DNA from 2 places in the Bradyrhizobium sp. HKCCYLR20261 genome. Region 1 is predicted to be linked to the other one. Evidence: predicted binding sites of a transcription regulator. Region 1 holds the regulator's gene; the other holds the start of a gene.
What was found. Region 1 encodes LexA, which represses DNA repair genes until DNA is damaged. Its sites were predicted from a motif close to TGTTCNNNNTGTGTTCNG; they were not measured.

Region 1 (7,168 bases):
AACGCGGCCGGTCACGGGATCACCGGTGTTGCGCATCTGCCGAGCCTCGAACAGCCCGCGGAGGTCACCGGACTGATCACGAGGTTTCTCGCCACATTGTAAGAGCGCCCCGCGCGAGGCTGCTCCCCAAGGCACCGGTCGGATTGGCCCCTTGGCCCCGCCCTGCGCGTTCGGTTAGAACGCGACTCCCTCGACTCGTCCGCTTCCTTCCAAAGGAACTCTGATGGCCTTGATGCCGGTGTCCGATGCGTTGTCCGCGGTGCTTGCCGGCGCCGAGCCGCTGCCTGAGGAGATGGTCGGGCTGGACGAGGCATTCCACCGCATCCTGGCGCGCGACCTGGCAGCACTGCGGACGCAGCCGCCGGAGGCGATGTCGGCGATGGACGGTTACGCGCTGCGGGCGGCCGATGCCGACAGGCCGGGCGCCAAGCTCAAGGTGATCGGCGAGGTCGCGGCCGGGCGGCCGTTCGATCGCGTGGTCGGCGCTGGCGAGGCGGCGCGCATCTTCACCGGCGGCGTCGTGCCGGAGGGCGCCGATGCGGTCGTCATCCAGGAGGATACGACCGCGGAGGGCGGCCATGTGGTCGTCAATGAGGCCGCCATCAAGGGCCGGCACATCCGCCCCGCTGGCGTCGACTTCCACCAGGGCATGGTGCTGCTGAAGGCCGGACGCCGGCTCAGCGACCGCGACCTGTCGCTGGCGGCCAGCATGAATCATCCGGCGCTGCCGGTGCGGCGGCGGCCCAAGGTGGCGCTGCTCGCGACCGGCGACGAACTGGTGATGCCGGGCTCCGAGCCCGGTCCCGGCCAGATCGTCTACTCCAACGGCTATGCGCTGCGGGCGCTGGTGCGTAGCGAGGGTGCCGAGCCGATTGATCTCGGCATCGCCGTCGACACGATGGAGGCCACCGTGGCCGGCATCCGCCGGGCACGCGAGTCCGGCGCAGATATCTTGATCACCACCGGCGGCGCCTCGGTCGGCGACCATGATCTGGTCAAGCAAGCCCTCGAGGCCGAAGGCGTCGAGATGGCGTTCTGGAAGATCGCGATGCGGCCGGGCAAGCCGATGATGCACGGCCGGCTCGGCGGCATGAGGGTGATCGGCCTGCCGGGCAACCCGGTGTCGTCCTATGTCTGCGCCATCCTGTTCCTGGTGCCGCTGATTCGTGCCCTGCTCGGGCGCGAGGAGGTCGCGCCGCCGCGCGAGACCGCCCTGCTCGGCCGCGAACTCGGGCCGAACGACTCACGCGAGGACTATCTGCGCGCGCAGTTGGAAGAGCGCCCCGACGGCACGCTGATCGCCACGCCGGTGAACCAGCAGGATTCGTCTCTGCTCGGGAATCTCGCGCTTTCGCAGGCGCTGGTGATCCGTCCGGCCTTCGCGCCGAAGGCTCCCGCAGGCAGCCCTTGCGAGATCCTGCGCCTGCCCAGGTGAGGCGTCGGTGGGTGGGCTTCCTCCGGTAAAGCTCGGTCCATTCATCATATTTTTAGGATTGCAGAACACACATCGAACAGATAGTGTCCGTTCATGATTTGTTTTTAGTATGTTGCGGGTGACGTGAATGACGGTCGTCCAGTCTGGCTCTGGGACGCAAGAGCTCTTGAGAACTTCGGACGACAACCAACCGGGGACCAGGTCGAGATGCTGACGCGCAAACAGTACGAACTTCTGCGGTTCATCAACGAACGGCTCAAGGAAGCCGGCGTGCCGCCGTCCTTCGACGAGATGAAGGATGCGCTCGACCTGCGCTCCAAGTCCGGCATCCATCGGCTGATTACAGCTCTCGAAGAGCGCGGCTTCATCCGCCGGCTGCCCAATCGCGCCCGCGCGATCGAGGTGATCAAGCTGCCCGAGCTCTCGCAGGCCGCCAACAACCGGCGCGGCGGCTTCACGCCGTCGGTGATCGAGGGCAATCTCGGCAAGGTTCGCACATCGACACCGGCGCTCGACGATGGTGAGCGTCCCGTCGCGGTGCCGGTGATGGGCCGGATTGCCGCGGGTACGCCGATCGAGGCGCTGCAGACGCGCAGCCACACCATCAGCGTGCCGGCCGACATGCTTGGCAATGGCGAACACTACGCGCTCGAAGTCCGCGGCGATTCGATGGTCGACGCCGGCATCCTCGACGGCGACATGGCGCTGATCCAGCGCAACGAGTCCGCCGACACCGGCGACATCGTCGTGGCGCTGATCGACGACGAGGAAGCGACGTTGAAGCGCTTCCGCCGCCGCGGCGCGTCGATCGCCCTGGAGCCGGCCAACACGGCGTATGAGGTGCGCATCCTGCCGCCCAACCGGGTGAAGATCCAGGGCAAGCTGGTCGGGCTGTACCGGAAGTACTGAGTCCCGGCGTCTGCGAGGCCGCCGGATCTGCCCAGCAGATCGGCGGTGTGAGCCGCCCGGACTCGCGGCCGCCTATTTATGAGTCAGTTGAGAATGCACATCATGATGTGCAGCGCGGCACACTCAAACGCTTGTGATCGGCAGCGCCCGCGCGCACTGCAGATCAGCGCAGAATTGCCGCGAAGCGCGCGCTAACATCGCTCCCGATGTCCACTCTGATAGAGGCCTGCGCCTGTCCGGGGGGAGCGTGGGTCAGCTATCTCTGAACGAGGAGCGATCCGATGTGTGACTACAGCCTCCATGCCGTTGCCTCCCGTCCCGCCAAAGTCGGCGAGACGCTGATCTCGACGACGTTCCGCGGCACCGCGACCCGCGGCTTCGCCTTGGAAAGCGAGCCGACCGTCGCGGTCTGCATGCTGCCCGGCACCGAGCTCGCCTTTGCCGAGGACGTTCGCTACGACAGCCGCTGGCTGTGGACCCGCACGATCCGCGAGCGCGTCGCCAAGTTCAACACCATCGAGAAGCACATTCCCGACCGCCATCACGACGCGATCGAGTTCGCGGATGGACGCCATGTGCTGGTGACTCAGCTCTGCGAGGGCCAGCGCGTCACCGTGCTGCAATTGCCGGTCAGCAAGCAGCCGGGCGAACGACGCGAGATCGCGGAGGAGGCGCCGGCGCAGCAGCCGACGCCAATCCGCCGCATCAGCATCACCTGAGCCACGCGCAACATTCGATGGGCTGAGCGTCAGCTCATTGTCATGCGGATCGCACGCTGACGCCGCAATCGTCGACCGGCTCTACTCCGGAGCCGACCGTTGCGGCGCCGGTGTCGTGTGCTGCATTCGACCCAAGGACTAATCCTCTCCAGCCTGCTCCGTGTCAGGCGGTGTCGCGTCCTGCGCGCGCGACGGTGGCGCGCGCGGCGTCAGCGTCGCCTCGAACTCGCTGGGCTCGGCGGGTGCCGGCCACCACGGCCGGCCCGTGCCGTCGGCGCGCACCGGCGTGACGGCAAGGCCCTTGCCGTTCTGCACGAGCATCAAGGCCCCCTGCTGCTGCAGGCGCGGACGGTCGATCACGGCAGCCTCGCACGACTGTGGGGCCGAGCGCGCCGTCACCACCAGCGCGGCGCGGGTGCAATCGTCGGCAAGTGCATCGACCCGCAGCGCCAGCGCGACGATGCGGCCGTCTGCCATCGCGACCACGCAGCCCTGCTCGTCACAGGACACGCCGTCACCAAGCGACGAATCGGCGGGCAGCCGCGCGTCGGCGTCGGCCGCGAGCCATTCCTTGGTGACGAACACGTCCTTGCCGCTGCGCATCACATGCAGGCGTCCGTCGCGGCCGCGGACGGCCACCGCGCGGCCATCGCCGGAGACGAGAATATCGGGACGGGGCGTCATCGCGGCCCAGGCCGTGGCCGCCGCCAGCAGCACGGCGCCCGACCAGCGCAGCGGCGTGCGCAACAGGCCGATCAGGATGAGGCCCAGGCTGGCCGCGATCAGCGGGCCGATGCCGAACGCCGGGATACGGCCGACGGCACCGGGCAGCGCCGCCACCCAGCGCGTCACGGCGATCATCCAGTCGATGCCCCAGCCCATCAGCGTCCACCAGGGGCCATCGAGGCCGAACGGCGCTGCGAGCAGGCCCAGCAGGCCCGCCGGCATCACCAGCACCGAGACCACCGGCATCGCCGCGAGATTGGCGAGCACGCCATAGGGCGTGATGCGGTGGAAATGGAAGGCGGCATAGGGCGTCGTCGCGAGCCCCGCGATCAGCGAGGCCAGCAGCAGCATGGACAGTTCCCGGCCGCCCCACAGCGCGATGCGCTGCGTGGTCGAACTGTCGGGGGTCGCGAACAGTCTCGGCAGGCCGAACTGCACCAGCGCGACGAGGCCGAGCGTGGCCGCGAACGACATCTGGAAGCTCGGATGCACCAGCGCTTCGGGGGCCGCGATCAGGACGATCATGGCGGCCACCGCGAGCGTGCGGAAGGTGACGGCGCGGCGATCGACCATCACGGCGATCAGCACCACGGCCGTCATGAAGAACGATCGCTGCGTGGCGACCTCGGCACCCGACAGCAGCAGATAGAACGCGGCCGCGACCAGTGCCGCGGCGGCGGCCCATTTCTTGATCGGATGGCTGATGGTCAGGCCGGGGATCAGCGCGAGCAGCGCGCGCACGGCGAAGAACACGACGCCGGCCACGACCGCCATGTGATAGCCCGAGATCGACAGCACGTGGCCGAGGCCGGAGACGAACATCGCGTCGTTGACATCCGGCGTGATGGCGTCGCGCCGTCCGGTCAGCAGCGCAGTAGCAATGGCGCGCTCGTCACCACTGAGACGGGAGCGGATGCGCGCATCGATCGCATCGCGCAGGCCCTGCATGGTCGCGGCGTAGCGCAGGGCGTAGCTGCTCTCCTGTGGCGGTGGCTGGGCCGTGATCGTGCCCATCACGAAACCGGAGGCGCCGATGCCCTGGAAAAACATGTCGCGCGCGAAGTCGTAACTGCCGGGACGCACCGGCGCGAGCGGCGGCAGCAGCCGCGCCTTGAGCTGCACGAAGCTGCCAACCTCCGGCGCCGTGCCCTTGCGCACCGCGAGCCGCACGCGCACCAGCGCGACGCTGCTGCGCGGGCTCTCCATCGATGCCACCCGCAGCACGATGCGGTCGCTGCGCTCGCGGATGTCGCGCGCTTCGACGAAGCCTGTGAGCGAGACCGAATACAGCGGCCGCGCCAGCACGGGGTGGGCGACGCGGGCGGTCCGGGCGGTCGCGGCGGCAAAGCCGGCCGCCGCCGCTGCGATCATCACGACCGCCGGAAACAGCCGATGCCGGCGCATCAGCCCGGCCGCGACGCAGAGCAGCACCGCGGTGACCGCGGTGACCCACAGCACGGGCTCGTGGTCGGCGGAAAAATACAGCGCGATGCCCGCGCCGAACGCGACGGGCACCCACGGCAGCAGCCGCCCTGCGCCGGCCTCCTCCCGGGCCCAGCTCTTGAGCTTGCCGGCAAGCGACGGCCATGCGCCGGCGCCGATCGCGGGCCAGCCGGCGGCAAGCGCGCCGCGCGGCGGCCAGACATCGGCCATCACGCCCGCGAACCCGCGCCGCCCTCCTGGCGGCCGCACCGGCCCCGCCATGCCCACACCACCCGCTACCGGACTGGCGTCAGGCTACCGGAAGCTGTGCGAGCGCGCCTAGCAGAACGGAACGGGAATACCGGTCGATGCATCCCGCAATGCACGGGAACTTTCGTGCACCCCCGGACTTATACGGTCATGGACGACCACGCGATCGACGACCCCTTCGCCGACCTCGAACTCGAGAAGGCGATCCACCTGCGCTGGACCCTGCGCGACATCAAGGCCAACCGGCTCACCCTCTCTCCCGTCAGCGACGAGGACCTGTCCCTGCTCGCCGAGCGCGGCCTCGTCGAGCTCGGCGAGGGCGTGCCGACACTGACCGATGCCGGCCAGGACGCGATCGGCTGAGCGGCGCGCGCCTCAGCCCTTCGCGACCTCCTTGGCGAACGTGTCGCGCAGGCCGATGGTGCGGTTGAACACCAGCCTGTCGGGCGTCGAGTCGGGATCGCGCACGAAGTAGCCCTGACGCTCGAACTGCATCGGGTCGGCCGAATTGCTTTCGGCGATCGCCGGCTCGATGCGCGCGTCGGTCAGCACCTCCAGCGAGTCCGGATTGAGGTCGGCGGTGAAGTCCGCCGCGTTCGGGCTCGGATTGGCGAACAGCTGGTTGTAGAGGCGGATCTCGGCTGTCAACGACTGCGCGGCCGGCAGCCAATGCATCGTCGCCTTGACCTTGCGTCCGTCGGGCGCGTTGCCGCCCTTGGTCGCCGGATCATAGGTGCAGCGCAGCTCGACGATCTCGCCGGCGTCGTTCTTGATGACCTCGCGGCACTTGATGAAATAGGCGTAGCGCAGCCGCACCTCGTTGCCTGGCGACAGGCGGAAGAACTTCTTCGGCGGGTTCTCCATGAAGTCGTCCTGCTCGATATAGAGCTCGCGGCCGAACGCGATTCTGCGCGTGCCGGCCGAGGGATCGTCGGGATGATTGATCGCCTCGAGCTCCTCGACCTGGCCTTCCGGATAGTTCTCGATCACCACCTTCAAGGGACGCAGCACCGCCATGCGGCGCTGCGCCGTGCGGTTGAGCTCCTCGCGGATGCAGAATTCGAGCATGCCGACATCGACGATGCTGTTGGCCTTGGCGATGCCGATGCGCTTGGTGAATTCGCGCACCGCCGCCGGCGGCACGCCGCGTCGCTTCAATCCGGCGATGGTCGGCATACGCGGATCGTTCCAGCCGGAGACATGGCCGTCCTGCACCAGCCGCGTCAGCACGCGCTTGGACAGCAGCGTGTAGGTGAGGTTGAGGCGCGCGAACTCGTACTGCCGTGGATGCGACGGCACCGGCAGCTTGTCGAGCAGCCATTCGTAGAGCGGCCGGTGATCCTCGAATTCGAGCGTGCAGATCGAATGCGTCACGCCCTCGATCGCGTCCGACTGGCCGTGGGCGTAGTCGTAGCTCGGATAGATCTTCCAGGTATCGCCGGTGCGCGGGTGGTGGGCGTGCAGGATCCGGTACAGCACGGGGTCGCGCAGATTGATGTTGCCGGCGGCCATGTCGATCTTGGCGCGCAGCACGCGCGCGCCGTTCGGGAATTCACCGGCCTTCATGCGCCGGAACAGGTCGAGATTCTCCTCGACGGTGCGGTCGCGGAACGGGCTGTTCTTGCCGGGCTCGGTCAAGGTGCCGCGGGCCAGCCGGATCTCCTCCTGGGTCTGGTCGTCGACATAG
Region 2 (7,168 bases), on a different contig from region 1:
TTTCGAGGAATTGGTGACGCGCGCGCGCGACAAATGCGACGTGTTGAAACAGACGGAGCTCGACCGCGGCGACGGCAGTCCGGCCGACCATGGCCTGAGCGAGGACGAACTGATGGCCCGCTATCTGCCTGCCGTCGCGGACGATGGCGATAGCCAGGATGACTCGGAACTGGCCCGGTCGCTGGGGTTTTCCGATCGCGCAGCCCTGATCCAGGCCTTGCTGCGCGAGCATGTCTACCTGTCGCGCAGGGCCTGAGGGCGGAGTTGCGAGGGACGGCGGGAATCGGTCGATCCGCGGATCGCGCGGGCCGGCAGCGGGCCGCCGCGCCATTACTGCTCGGCCAGCGTCTTCGCCTTGAGCTGGATCTCGCGCTCCGAGATGACGACCGTGAAGCGGCTCAGGAACGACATGCCGAGCAGGCCGTCGACGCCATCGCCGATGCTCTTGCTGGCGATGATGGTGGGAACGCTGGAGGCGGAGACGCCGGCCAGCTTGACGCTGTCGACAGTCGCCAGATTGGCCGAGGTGGTGCCGTTGGCGGTCTGGATTTCGACCGGGTCGGTCTTGAACATCTGCGGCTTGGCCTTGTCGGCGAAGCCGCGGGTGAGCATGACGAAGCTCGCGCCGGTGTCGATGATGAAGGTGCCGGTGACACCGTTGATCTGCACCTTGGCGGTGGAGACGCCGTTGGAGCGGCGGGGGATGCGCGCGGTGCCGGTCGCATAGGCCTGGCTGCAATTGCCCTTGACGGCCAGCGCGGCGATGCGGCGGAGCAGCGGCTGGGTCGAACGTTTTTCGCTGTCCAAGGCGATATAGGTCTGGATCGGGCCGATCGCCTCGCAGGGACGGTCGAGCTTCTCGTAGCTGTCGGACATGCTGGTGAAGACGTCCGACACGATCAGCTTCGCGTCCGGCATCAGGCTGATGAGCGTCGTATAGTCGTCGATCGACGCTGCATAGCGCTTCAGCGCCTGCTCGGACCGGGCGCGGATCACATAGGGCTTCTGCACCTCGGGGCGGCGCCCGATGACGTCGGAGCTCAGCCTGATCGCCTTCTCGTAGTCGCCGAGCAGATAATACAGCTCGCCGGCGCGCCCGCGCTCGGCGGTGCTTTCCGGGCAACTGTCGGAAAAGCCGTTCAAGAGGTCGGCGGCCGCCCGGGTCTCGCGGCGTTCCTCGAGGGCGACGGAGGCCTGGAAGACGGTCTGCTTGTCGCACGGCTCCTTCTGCAGCATCGCGAGCAGGCCATTGAGCTTGGCGCCGCTCTCGATGCCCGGAGGAAGCGGCGCCAGGCCATAGCGCTGATAGAGGCCGGTGAATCTGCTTTCCAGTTTGACGTCCGGCGCCGCCGCCGGCCGGTCGGGCTCGGCGACCGCGGAGGTGCGGAAGGTCTGGATGACCTGGTCGACAGGCGCAGCGAAGTCCGGCCGCAGCAGATACAGGCTGCCGCCGCCGATCGCTGCGGCCGTGATCAGCCCGAGAAAGATCCGCGGCAGCACGCTGCGCCGCTCGATGAATTCGGTCGTACGATGGTCGCCGGGCTTGAAGTCAGGGGTTGGCGTCGCTGTCCGGCTGTCCGCCGCTTGATCGTTCGTCATCGCCCAGTCTCGACCCCAACCTCATGCGCGACCATGGTCGCGCCATCCCCACACACCTGTGAATGCCGAACGCGGTTCCCGAGATCAAGCAGGACGAGAATGTCGCCCGGGCGCGCGGCGATCTCGATCAGCCCATGGTTGCATTGTCGAGGCGAGACGATGGAGGAAAATGGACCGAACGGCGGGCAGGGGGAGGCTGGGGCCGCCGTTACGCCGCCTGCGCGCGCTTGAGCGCAGCCGCGGCGATCTTCAAATCCTTGACGAACAGCTCGTACTCCCGCGCCTTGGCGTCCGCATCGGGCAGCCGGAGCAAATAGGACGGGTGCACCGTGATCATCGCCTGGGGGCCCTCAGCCAGGTCGACGATATGGCCCCGGTTCTTGGTGACCTGGGTGATCTTGCCGAACACCGCCTGCGCGGCGGTCGCGCCCATCGCGACCACCAGGGCCGGGCGGACGGCGGCGAGCTCGCGCTCGTACCAGGGACGGCAGGCCTTGATCTCCGGCGTGGCCGGCTTCTGGTGCAGCCGGATCTTGCCGCGCGGCACGAACTTGAAGTGCTTGACGGCATTGGTGACGTAGACCTTGGAGCGGTCGATGCCGGCCTCTTCCAGGGCGCGGTCGAGCATCTGGCCGGCCGGGCCGACGAAGGGATGGCCGGCGAGGTCCTCCTTGTCGCCGGGCTGTTCGCCGACCAGCATCAGTGGCGCATGCTCAGGGCCTTCGCCGAACACGGTCTGCGTGGCGTCCTTCCACAGCGGGCAGGCGCGGCAGGCGGCAGCCTCTTCACGCAAGGTCTGAAGATCGGTCGCCTCGACATCACGTGAGGTCTGAGCAGCAGGCGCGGGCGCTTTCGGCTTGCGGGTCATCGCGGTCTCCTCGACGCGTTTCTGCGGCTTGTGCGGTTCGGTGCCGGGCTCTGCGATCATCACGGAGGTGCGCCGGCTGGCTTCGGCGATCAGCGGCTGGATCAGCCTGGCCTCAGGCAGGTTCTGCCAATATTTCTTCGGCATCTCCTTTTCCATCGCCTTCACTTTCAGCCGTGCCGGATTGAAAATGCTGGCGTAATAGCGAAGCCACACCTCTTCGAGCCGGTCTTCGGTCGGCGCTTCAGCCTTGCTCACACCCGGTGTGAAGGAGACGTGGCTGCCGTCCCAATGCGCGCAGAGTTCGGGCGTCAGGATCGACCAGGGCATGTCGGCGAAGCGGCGGGCGAAGAACGGAGCTGCGCGTTCGACGATGTGGTGCTCCGGCTCGAACCAGGCGACATAGCGCGCCTCGCGCTCGCGGCCGACCTCGCGGAAGCGGACGAAGGCGTGCATCTTGTGGACGTCGCGGCGCACGGCGCGGGCAAGCGCGTTGGCCTGGGCGACATCGGGATCGGTCGCGATGTCCATGAGATCGTGGTTGGTGCGCAGACGCCAGAGCAACCGGTAGAGCAGGGCGAAGCGGTTGGAATCGCTGTGCAGAATCGCGCTCTCGGCGAGCTCCATGAAGCTCGCCGGCACCGAGAACGCGCCCTTCGGGACATCGGGGAGCCGTGTCTCCGACTGATCGTCGAACAGATCCGCCGCCGCGCCCTTCACCCGCCAGCTCACATCGGCCGCCCTGACGTCGTTCATCGCCAGCGCCCGCGCCGCCTTGCGCCAGCCATCGAAATCGGTGTCGCTGTCGAGTGTTACGACGTGCATCTGTCTCCTTACGTCATTGCGAGGAGCGGAGCGACGAAGCAATCCAGAGTCGTCGTGTCGCCCCTGGATTGCTTCGGGCTTCGCCCCTCGCAATGACGACTTGGCTAAAATCCAAATCCGAGCTGCTGCGGTTTCGGCTGCAGCCGGGCCCTGAGGCTGGCGCCGTCCAGCAAGGACGGCGACGGCCGGTGGTCCGAGAGAACGATGAACGGCAGCGCCTTGTTCCGGATGACGTTGAGCTGGGCCAGATCCGCGAAGCGGATCGTGGTGGTGCGTCGGGTGGCGAGGATGCGCTGGACGGTGCGGGTGCCGAAGCCGGGCACGCGCAGCAGCTCCTCGCGGCTGGCGGTGTTGATGTCGAGCGGGAAGCGGTCGCGGTGGCGCAGCGCCCAGGCGAGCTTGGGGTCGATGTCGAGCGGCAGCATGCCTTCGTTCTCCTCGACGATCTCCTCGGCGTCGAAGCCGTAGAACCGCATCAGCCAGTCGGCCTGGTACAGCCGGTGCTCGCGCACGAGGGGCGGGGCCTGCAACGGCAGCGCGCGGCTGGCATCGGGAATCGGGCTGAAGGCCGAGTAATAGACCCGCTTGAGCTTGTAGGCGCCGTACAGATTGGCCGAGGTCGACAGGATGGTGCGGTCGTTGGCGGCATCGGCGCCGACGATCATCTGCGTGCTCTGGCCGGCCGGCGCGAAGCGCGGCGGCCGGGCGCGGCGCACCGTCTTCTTCGCCTCCGCCGTCTCGTCGAGCTTGAGCCGCAGGCGGCCCATGGTGCGGCGGATCGCGCGCTGGTCCTTCTCCGGCGCGAGCCTGGTCAGGCTGTCCTCGAGCGGCGTCTCGATGTTGATGCTGAGCCGGTCGGCATATCTGCCGGCCTCGGCGATCAGCGCCTCGTCGGCCTCCGGAATTGTCTTCAGATGGATGTAGCCGCGGAAGCGATGCTCCTCGCGCAGCTTGCGCGCGACGGAGACGACCTGCTCCATCGTGTAGTCGGGACTGCGGATGATGCCCGACGACAGGAACAGCCCCTCGATGTAGTTGCGGCGATAGAAGTCGATCGTGAGCTTCACCACCTCGTCGACCGTGAAGCGGGCGCGCGGCACGTTGGAGGAGGCGCGGTTGACGCAATACAGGCAGTCGAAGTTGCAGGCATTGGTCAGCAAAATCTTGAGAAGCGAGATGCAGCGTCCGTCCGGCGCATAGGAGTGGCAGATGCCCATGCCCGGCGAAGTCGAGCCGAGCCCCTTGCCGTCACGGGAATCCCGCATCTCCGTACCGCTGGAGGCGCAGGACGCGTCGTACTTGGCGGCATCGGCCAGGATCTCCAGTTTGCGCAGCAGCTCCATGCTTTTGAATCCCTTTGATTCCACTCGTTGAATCCGGACCGGGTCAATCCCGATTGACTCTCTCGGACGCGTTAGCTTTATATTAGAACGTATCATGAACAAAGAGGTTCGTCGCGGGTTCAACTGCCTGCATTCATTTTGAAGAACGGCAGCACTCGCACGATGGATTGAAAGGAGCGGCGACGGATGACCGGCGCACGCATGGATACGCTCGCGCGTCTGCGCGGCCGCATTGCCCGTCTCGAAGCGGCCGATGGCGCGCATGATCTGCGCCGGGTCGCGCTCGGCCATGACGAGGCGGACGCGGTGCTGCAGGGCGGGCTCGCCACCGGCGCGCTGCACGAGGTGTTCGCGGAAGGCGGCCGCCAGGCGGCGGCCGCGACCGGCTTCGTGTGTGGCCTCGCCGCGCGCGTCGCCGCACGGAAGCCGCTGATCTGGATCCGGCAGGACTTTGCCGAGCGCGAGGCCGGCGCGCTGTCGATGAGCGGGCTCGCCGAGCTCGGCCTCGATCCGCGCCGCCTCGTGGTCGTGCGCGCGCCCGATCTCGATCATGCCCTGCGCACCGCCGCCGATGCACTCGCCTGCGATGCGCTGGGCGGCGTGATGCTGGAGGTGTGGGGCGAGACGCAAAAGCTCGATCTCGTCGCCAGCCGCAAGCTGACCCTGGCAGCGCAGGAGTCCGGCGTGACCGCGCTGCTGCTGCGCGTCGCCGCGACGCCGGAGCCGTCGACCGCGGAGACGCGCTGGATGGTGCGCACCGCGCCGTCGTCCGAGGTCGCGCCGTGGATGGCGTGGGGCGCGCCGCGGCTCGATGCCGAGCTCATTCGTAACCGTCACGGCCAGACCGGACGATGGATCATGGAGTGGATGCCCGATGCGTGCCGTTTCAGCGAATCGGCGGCGGATCCTCAGCCTGTGGCTGCCGCGCCTGCCCATCGAGCGCATCAAGCGGAGCCGCGTCGCCGATCCGCTTGAGCAAGGCAAGCCGCAGGTCGTTCTTATCAAGGACGCCAATGCGCTTCTGATCCATTCGCTCGACGAGGCCGCGGCGCGCCATGGCGTGTCGCTCGGCCAGCCCTTGGCGAATGCCCGCGCGGTCTGTCCCGACCTCGTCGCGCATGAGGCCGATCTCGCCGCCGATGCCAGGCTGCTGGAGAGCATCGCCGACTGGTGCGACCGCTTCACGCCCTTGGTGGCGCTCGATCCGCCGCACGGGCTATCGCTCGACATCACCGGCTGCGTGCATCTGTTCGGCGGCGAGACAAAACTGATGCAGTCGGTGTGCGATGCGCTGACCGCGCACGGCCTCACCGTGTCGGCGGCGATCGCCTCCAACGCGGTCTGCGCGCGGACGCTGAACCGGCAGGTGCACGGCCGCATCGTTGCTGATGGCGAGGAGGCGGCGGCGGTCTCAGCCCTGCCGGTGGCCGCGCTCGGCGGCAGTGAGGCCATTACGCTCGGCCTGCGCCGCGCCGGCCTCAAGACCATCGGCGACGTCGCCTCGCGCGGCCGCAACGAGATCACCGCGCGCTTCGGCGCCGCCTTCACCCGCGTGCTCGCACAGGCGCTGGGCGAGGCCGATGCGCCGATCAGCCCGCGCAAGGTGCCGCCGGACTACATCGTCGACAAGCGCTTTGCCGAGCCGGTCGCGACCGACACCGTGATCGCGGCGAGCCTCTCCAGCCTTGCGGCGATGCTGGTGGCGGCGATGGCGCAGCAGGGCAAGGGCGCGCGGCGGCTCGAGGCCTGCTTCTTCCGCACCGACGGCTTGGTGCGCATCATCGCCGTCGACACCGGCCAGCCGGTGACGGACGCCGCCGTGATAGACCGGCTGTTCCGCGAGCGGCTGGAGGCCTTGAGCGATCCGCTCGATCCCGGCTTCGGCTTCGACATGATCCGGCTCGCCGCCGGCCGCAGCGAGATCGTGGTGCAGCAGCAGCGCGATCTCGACGCCCATGTCCACGACAATGACGAACTGTCGGCGCTGATCGACCGCATCGCCGCGCGTATCGGCGGCAAACGCGTCGTGGTGCATCTGCCGGTCGACACCTACGTCCCCGAGCGCGCGGCGCTGCCGCTGCCGGCCCAGCACCATCTCGCGGCCACCAGCACCGCCGCCTGGCCCGAACGTACCGACGGCGAGCCGCCGCTGCGTCCTTTGAGGCTGTTCGCGCGCCCCGAGGCCATTCAAGTGATCGCCGGCGTCCCCGACGGCCCGCCCGCCCGCTTCGTCTGGCGCCGCGCCGCGCATGCGGTGGTCCGCGCCGAAGGCCCGGAACGCATCGCGATGGAATGGTGGCGCCCCGACGGCCAGGGCCTGACCCGCGACTATTTCCGCGTCGAGGACGAACACGGCCTGCGCTTCTGGCTCTACCGCGACGGCCTGTATGACCGCGAGTTCGAGCAGCCGCCAAACGGCCCGCCGGTGCAGCCCCTCTGGTACATGCATGGACTCTTTGCATGAGGGCAGGGGACTACGATATTTGCAGCACGAAAGGTGCGCTCCCTCTCCCCGTTCTTCACGGGGAGAGGGCTG

Region 2: a site for LexA is predicted at 4,716-4,733, ahead of ACQR1L_RS13225 (putative DNA modification/repair radical SAM protein). Genes of this name have one in related genera too.

What each region holds. Positions count from the first base shown of each region.
Region 1 is NZ_JBNPUZ010000006.1:380,411-387,578, forward strand. It holds gene ACQR1L_RS17155 (alpha/beta fold hydrolase) at 1-102, shown strand, start outside; gene ACQR1L_RS17160 (molybdopterin molybdotransferase MoeA) at 224-1,435, shown strand; gene lexA (transcriptional repressor LexA) at 1,643-2,344, shown strand; gene ACQR1L_RS17170 (hypothetical protein) at 2,626-3,063, shown strand; gene ACQR1L_RS17175 (ComEC/Rec2 family competence protein) at 3,202-5,493, opposite strand; gene ACQR1L_RS17180 (hypothetical protein) at 5,632-5,844, shown strand; gene ACQR1L_RS17185 (glutamine--tRNA ligase/YqeY domain fusion protein) at 5,857-7,168, opposite strand, start outside.
Region 2 is NZ_JBNPUZ010000005.1:127,132-134,299, forward strand. It holds gene ACQR1L_RS13210 (TfuA-like protein) at 1-256, shown strand, start outside; gene ACQR1L_RS13215 (TIGR02281 family clan AA aspartic protease) at 331-1,599, opposite strand; gene ACQR1L_RS13220 (UdgX family uracil-DNA binding protein) at 1,808-3,289, opposite strand; gene ACQR1L_RS13225 (putative DNA modification/repair radical SAM protein) at 3,394-4,632, opposite strand; gene ACQR1L_RS13230 (ImuA family protein) at 4,819-5,607, shown strand; gene ACQR1L_RS13235 (Y-family DNA polymerase) at 5,507-7,096, shown strand.